2 regions of the Methylobacterium sp. PvP105 genome follow, and region 2 is predicted to be linked to the other one. Evidence: riboswitches for the same ligand, from Rfam matches in the RefSeq annotation. Region 2 holds a riboswitch; the other holds the start of a gene.
The links. A riboswitch is a leader RNA that binds a small molecule or an ion and turns the genes downstream of it on or off. The one in region 2 is predicted to bind cobalamin.

Region 1: it holds a riboswitch for cobalamin, as region 2 does, so the genes downstream of both, J3A75_RS21040 (CbtB domain-containing protein) here and J3A75_RS08235 (TonB-dependent receptor) in region 2, are expected to answer to the same signal.

The regions. Positions count from the first base shown of each region.
Region 1 is NZ_JAGIPA010000001.1:4,287,604-4,291,002, reverse strand. It holds gene cobW (cobalamin biosynthesis protein CobW) at 1-74, opposite strand, end outside; gene J3A75_RS21050 (DUF1636 domain-containing protein) at 71-472, opposite strand; gene J3A75_RS21045 (CbtA family protein) at 465-1,217, opposite strand; gene J3A75_RS21040 (CbtB domain-containing protein) at 1,234-1,416, opposite strand; cobalamin riboswitch at 1,451-1,646, opposite strand; gene J3A75_RS21035 (hypothetical protein) at 1,801-3,159, shown strand; gene J3A75_RS21030 (S10 family peptidase) at 3,182-3,399, opposite strand, start outside.
Region 2 is NZ_JAGIPA010000001.1:1,709,069-1,712,467, reverse strand. It holds gene J3A75_RS08235 (TonB-dependent receptor) at 1-2,012, opposite strand, end outside; cobalamin riboswitch at 2,297-2,490, opposite strand; gene J3A75_RS08230 (NUDIX hydrolase) at 2,628-3,062, shown strand; gene J3A75_RS08225 (RluA family pseudouridine synthase) at 3,205-3,399, shown strand, end outside.

The sequences.
Region 1 (3,399 bases), 2.6 Mb from region 2:
CGGACGAGGGTCGTCTTGCCGGCCCCGAGGAAGCCGGTGACGATGGTGCAGGGGATCTTGTTCACGAGGGTCATTCCGCGGCCTCCAGGGTGCCGGCGGGGACCGGGCGGGGTTCTGGGAAAGGGGGGATGCGGGCGATCACGCCCTTGCGGAACGCCTCCGGACGCTCGCGCCAGGGCACGATGCCGTCCGGGGTCGCCGCGTAGGCCGCGAGCCCGCCGAGGATGATCTCGGCCGAGGCGGCCGGATCCATGTCGCCGTAGACGTAGGTCCAGCGGTCGGGCGCGGCGACCGCCACGGTGCAGGGCCGCTTGCAGACCGACAGGCACTCCACCGCCTCGACCCGCAGATCCGGCGTGCCGCCGCTCCGCGCCCGGAGCGCCTCCAGCAGGCGGGCCCCGGCGCGGGGGCCGTCCGGGTCGTCGTCCGAGCGGCGGCAGGTGGTGCAGACGTAGAGAATGGTCTCAGGCACGGGCCGCTCCCCGATCCGCGCCGCGGGCGAAGGCCTGCCACGCCCAGCCGAGTCCCAGCCCGATCAGGATCCAGAACACGAAGCTGATGGCCAGCGACCGCGCGGCGAACTGCGCGGCCAGCGCGGCCGGAAGCTCCGACGCGGCCTCCGGCGCCTGCGGGGCGCCGACCGCGTGCGGGGCGATGATCAGGACGAGCCCCCCGAGGATGGTGATCAGCGCGCGGCGGATCGTGATCAGGTAGAGCCCCATCCCGGTCGCCGCGGCGGTCATCACCCACCACGCCTGGCGTGTCGCGAGCGGGGCCGCCGCGCTGCCGGGCAGTTCCGGCGGCAGGCCGAGGCCCGGCGCGAGGGCGACGCTGGCGAAGCCCGCCACCGCGAAGGCGAGCCCGACCTGTGGCGTGGGTTCGCGGCCGCAGGCGAGCATCACCGCGCCGAGCAGCAGCGCGTAGCCGACGCCGCCGACGAGGGTCGCGAGCCCGGTGAAGGCCATCCGCGGCAGGCCGGGGCCGGGCTGCCATTCCGGCGCGGCGTCGGGCGCGGCGTGGTCGTGCCCGGCATGGGCCAGCACGATCGGGAGCGCCCTGATCGGGAGCGTCTCGGCGGCCTGACGCGGCGCCTCCTGCTGCTCGTAGCGCTCGGCCGCGACGATCAGCGGCGAGGTCAGCGTGAGTTCGAGGCCCGTCACGACGGCAGCCGCGAAGAAGCCGGCGGCGAGGGCCGCCGACAGGAGCCGGATGATCATCCCTGTTCCGGGGACGTCAGTGGCAGGGGAAGTTCTGGGTGTGTCGGAAATCGTGCGCCGCGTTGTGGAGCGCGATCGCCGGCGAGAAGCCCGCCATGAACAGCAGGCCGAGGCCCAGCACGGCCGCGAGCGCGACGGCGATCGGGCGCTCCGACGCGCGGGTGCCGGCGGCGACGGGGGCGAGGGTTTGGGTCGTCATCAGCAGTGTCTCCAGCCGCCCCACCGGCGGCATTGCGGGATCCTGTCGTGACGGCAGGTCTCCTGGCTCGCGGCTCGGCGCGCCCGCCGCCTTCCCGGATCGCTCCGGTGGCGCTTGGCGGGCGCTCGCCGCTCACAGTTGCGGGGGCAGCCGCGGAATCGGGGCCTCGGACCCCTCACCGCATTCCCTTTTCACCCCGTCGCCGGGGCACCGTCACCCGGTCGTTGTAGACGCATGACCGCCGGGACACAACGGAGCGACGCCGGATCGCGGCCGATTCCCGCGCCGCGCCGCGGCACGGACGGGCTTGACGGCCGCGCCCCGGAGCAGGCACCGCCGCACCCGACACCCGCCCGGCGCGGGCGGTAAGCTCCCGGAGACCCGATGGCCCTGACAGACGATCCGACCCCGGTCCTCGTCGATCTGGCGGCCGGCCGAGACCCGCGGATCGTATCGGACGCGGGTACGAGGTGGCTCGAAGTCGATCTCGGCGGCCGTTTCCCGATCCACTCCGTCGCCCTGCGACCGGGGGGAGGGGTGGTCCCTCCGGAACCCGGCGACGTCGCCGTGGCGGTCTCGCAGGACGGCGCGACGTGGATCGAGCCGGACCTCGCCGGCTGGAGCGCGACCCCGGACGCCCTCGTGGCCGCCATCGTCCCCGACGAGCGGGCCTGGGCGCGCGCGGTGCGGGTCGCCGCGCCGGAGCCGGCCCGGATCGTCCCCGTTGCCGTCCGCGCCGAAGAGGCCGCCGTCGACCTGATCGCCCTCCGGGCGATGCTCGGCCTCGACGTGACGCTCCTGAACGAGAAGCCCGGGGCCAACGTCTACGTCACCTACAATCTCCATTCGGCGCCCGACCGCGCGAGCCGCGCCCTCGTCGGCCTGTCGCTGTTCGAGAACGGCGCCTTCGGCAACTGCCTCGTCCAGTACATCATCGCGGTGTCGGTCGCGAAGGCGCTCAACCTGAAATACATCAAGGTCCCCAAGGTCGACCGCAGCAAGGTGATCTTCCTGACCGAGCGGCTGACCTGCGACGGCATCACCTTCATCCCGCCGGACGAACCGCTGCCGCCGGACGGCTACTTCCTGTCGGGTCTGTACTTCGACCCGACGCAGTTCGAGCGCGTGACCGCGCTGCGGGGACCGACGGATTCGCGCGCGATCGTGCAGAGCGTGATCCGGCCGCTGTTCAACGGCCTGCCCAGGACCTTCCCGGCCAAGCCCGACGACCAGCTCCTGATCCACATCCGCTCGGGCGACATCTTCAGCACCTGGGTCGATCCGCACTACCCGCAGCCGCCCCTCGCGTTCTACCGGATGGTCATCGACCGGCTGCTGGCCGAGGGCCGGATCCGCTCGGTCAAGCTCGTCTTCGAGAACAGGCTGAACCCGGTCATCGCCGAGGTGGAGGCCTACGCGGCGCGACGCGGCCTGCCGGTGGAGATCCAGAGCGAGTCGCTGATCTCCGACGTCGCGGCCCTGGTGAACGGCCGCTACCTCGTGTTCGGGCTGGGAACCTTCGGACCGGGGATCTGCCACCTCTCGGACCACGTCGAGCAGGTCTTCTATTTCGCGTCGAACTGGCCGCAGGGCTTCCAGTCGATCCCCACCATCGGGAAGGTGGTCGAGGTCCGCGATCTCGAGGGCCGCTACATGAAGGTCGGGGAGTGGCAGAATACCGACGCGCAGCGCCGGACGATGGTCGATTACCCGGCCGAGGCCCTCGCCTTCGACGACGCGTGAACGGCCAGGCGGGCGGGGGGCGTCACGGCGCGGTCCTGAGATGCTCGGCGGGGGCGCCGGCCGGACGGGTCGGGCCGGCGTCGCGCACCTTCAGGGCGTCCGTGTACATCCGCTCGACGTCCGCCCTGAACGCGGCGCGCGAGTCCGGGCGCGTGTAGAACATGTGCCCGCCCGGATAGACCGCGAGGCTCAGGCGTCCGGCCGCGTAGGCGGGGACCTGCGCGAGCAGGAGCTTCGAGG
Region 2 (3,399 bases):
ACGAGGTTGTAGGCCGGGCGCCGCGCCGTGTTGCCGAAGTCGCTGTAGACCTGCCCGACGTTCTGCAGCCCGACCCGCGCGGTCCAGTCGCGGGTGACGTCCCAGGTCAGCCAGAGGTTGGCCACGCGCTCCGGCACGTCGATCGGCTGGTTGCCGGCATACGAGACCGTGGCGCCGTTCACCGTCTGGTCGAACCGGTCGTACTGCGCGTGCAGGAGCGCGAGGTTGCCGTCGAGGCGCCAGCCCGGCGCGAAGCGCCAGCCGAGCGCCAGCTCGAAACCCTGCGAGGACTGGCTCCCGACCTGCGTCGAGAGCGTCGGCTGTCCGGGGATCGCCGAGATCAGGTTGTCCTTGACGATCCGGTAGCCCGCGACGGTCCATTCCAGGGCGCCGTCGAAGGCCAGACCCTTGGCGCCGATCTCGACCTGATCGCCGGTCGCGAGCTTGAAGCCGGCCAGCGACTGCGACAGCGTGATCAGGCTGTTCACCGGGTCGGTGGCGAAGCTGTACTGGGCGTAGAGCGCGCTGTCCGGCGTCGGGTTGTAGACGAGGCCGAACCGGTAGCCGAGCGCCCGGTAGGTCCTCTCGAACCGCGATCCCGTCTGCAGGTCTTCCCGATTGAGCGTCGGCACGTCGAGGCGCACGCCGGTGAGGAACGAGAGCTTGTCCGACAGGATCAGCCGGTCCTCGGCGAAGACCGAGGCCTGGCTCGTCTGCGTGGCGTAGGCCGGACGGGCCCGCCCGTTCTGCGGGAACAGGCCCGGATCGTAGCCGGTGAGCGGCACGCTGGTGGTCTGGTCGAAGTAGAAGTTGTTGGTGTGGCGGAAATCGATGTGGTTCACGTCGAACCCGGCCACGAACTGGTTCGGCAGCCCGAACAGGCTCCCGCGGAACGTCGCGTCGAGGCGGTCTCCGACCTGCTCCTGGCTGTGGTAGATCTCCAGGTAGTCGCCCCGGTCCACGAGCCCGGTGCCGCGGTTGTAGCTGTACTGCTCGACGTCGAGCCAGTGGCGCCGGCTGGTGAGCCGGTAAGCGGTGTTGCGGATCGTGATGTCGGCCGAGGGGGACCACTCGGTCTTGAGCTGGGTCCAGTTGTCGGCCCAGGTGATCTTCGCGTCGCGGACGTTGTAGTTGTTGAACCGTATGAGGTCCGGGATCCGTCCCGCGACGAGCGGCGTGCCCCAGTAGCGGGCGGGCTCCTGGTAGCCGAGATCGTGGCTCAGCGTGAACGCGAGGTCGGCGCTCGGCCGGAACAGCAGGGCGGCGGAGACCGCGAGGTTGCGGAAATCGCCCTCCGGCCGGATCCAGCCGTCGGCGCGGTTGCCGCTGACGTTGAGGCGGTACGCGAAGGTGTCGCCGTACTCCGCCTGGCCCAGCGGGCCGCCGGAATCGAGGGCGAGGCGCGCGACCCCGTCGGTGCCGATGACCGCGCGGGCGGCGTTGACCGGCACGAAGACCGGCTTCTTGGGCACCACGTTGATGACGCCGCCGATGGCGCCGTCGCCGTAGAGCACCGAGGACGGCCCGCGCAGCACCTCGATCCGCTCGACGTTCCACGTGTCGAACGGGAAGGTCACGGTGTTGGCGCCGACGTAGAAGCGCGTGCCGTCGTAGAGCTGCTGGATCGAGTTCGGCCCGGCGAAGCCGCGGGACGTGAACGCGCCGTTGCCGTTGCCGGGCGCCGCGATGGTGGTGATGCCGGTCGCGTCCTGGGTCACGGCCTCGGCGATCGTATCCTGTCCGCGGAGCCGCGCGGTCTCGCCCGACACGATGTCGAGGCTGGCCGGCGTCTCCAGCGGCGTCAGGCCGAGGCGACTCGCGGTCCGGTCGGGCGTGCGCAGGTTGAGGCCGTTCGGCGGGAGGCGGCTCGGGTCGCCGCCCGCGCCCGCGACGGACAGCTCATCCAGGGTGACCGCCTCCTGGGCGGCGGTCGGGCCGGCGAGGAGCGCGAGGAGAACGCCGCAGAGCGGGGCCCGCCCGCCGAGGCGGGAGCGATAGGTCGAGAATGACATGGGAGAAGCGGTCCGTGCACGGCGCGCGCCGGCCCCCGCGTCGTACACGCATTGTAATAACATTACAACGCATCGGCCGTCCGGATGGCTCAGCCTGTGCGGGCGCGCGACGGCGTCCCGGGACAGGGCTCGAGGGTCTCGAGGCGGCGGAGACGGGCATGGGAAACGGCGTCGCGGGCGCGCTTGCTGTGGCACGTCACCGCGAACGAGGCCTCGGCGACCGCCTCCCCTCGGGACTGGCGGCGCCTCGACACCCGCCAGGACACCCCGCCCGGCGCGTTTCGCGTGTGACCACGGCTGACGGCAGGTCTCCTGGCTCGCGGGTCGCCGCCCTCGCACCGTCTTCCCGGGGTGACCCAGTGACGTGGTGGTGAAGGGCTCGCCGCTCACAGTTGCGGGGGCAGCCGCGGCTTCGGGGCGAACCCCTCACCGCGTTCCCTTTTGATCCCCGAGGGGAACCGTCGAGCACAGCTTGGCCGTAGCGGGCCCGGGCGTCAACCGTGTGTCCGGTTGTTGCCGTGGATCGGCGCGCGGGGCACCGAGCCGTTGCGGCCTCGCCGACGACGGGCTAGCCGGTGCGGGATGACGGTCTGGCGGCCCCCTGCGGAGATTCGCGTGAAGGCGCTGGGCCTGCCCCGGCGCGGCAACAGCCTGCTCGTGGCGGAGGTCCGCGCGGATGACGGGCGCCTGAAAGGCGTCCGGCCCCTCGGCGGCAGCGTCGCCTTCGGCGAGCGGGTCGAGGACGCCCTGATCCGGGAGTTCCGGGAGGAACTCGGCGTCACCGTCTCGGTGCTCGGCGGCCCCCGCGTCATGGAGAACATCTTCACGCACGAGGGGCAGGTCGGGCACGAGGTGCTGTTCCTGTTCCCCGTCGCCCTGCCGCCGGGGCTGTTCGACGGGCCGGAGCGCTTCGTCTTCCACGAGGATTCCGGCACCGCCTGCGTGGCCCGGTGGTGCGATCTGGACGGGCTCGACGTCCCGGGCGGTCCGGATCTCTTCCCCGCAGGCCTGAAGGCCCGGCTCCGCGACGCGTGGGACGCGGAGCCCTGACGGACCGAGCCGGCCCACCGCCTTTGCCGCTCGGCGCGGGCGATGCTACAGCCGGGCAATCCCATCGGTCCGGACGTCCGCGACGCCGCGGCCCACGCGCCCGGACGCTCCGTCCGACGCGAAGACGGGTGCCGGCGGAAGCATGACGACACGACCTCCCAGAAGCGGCGGGCCGAAGGGGCGCAAGCCCCAGGCCGGCAAGTTCGATGCGGGCAAGTTCAGGGGCGGCAAGGCCCAGGCCGACGGCCGCGCCCGCACGGGCCCGCGCACCAGCGCCCGCGACGCCGCCGAGCGCGCGGCCCGCAACCGCGGCGAGGATGCCGGCACCCGCGATCCC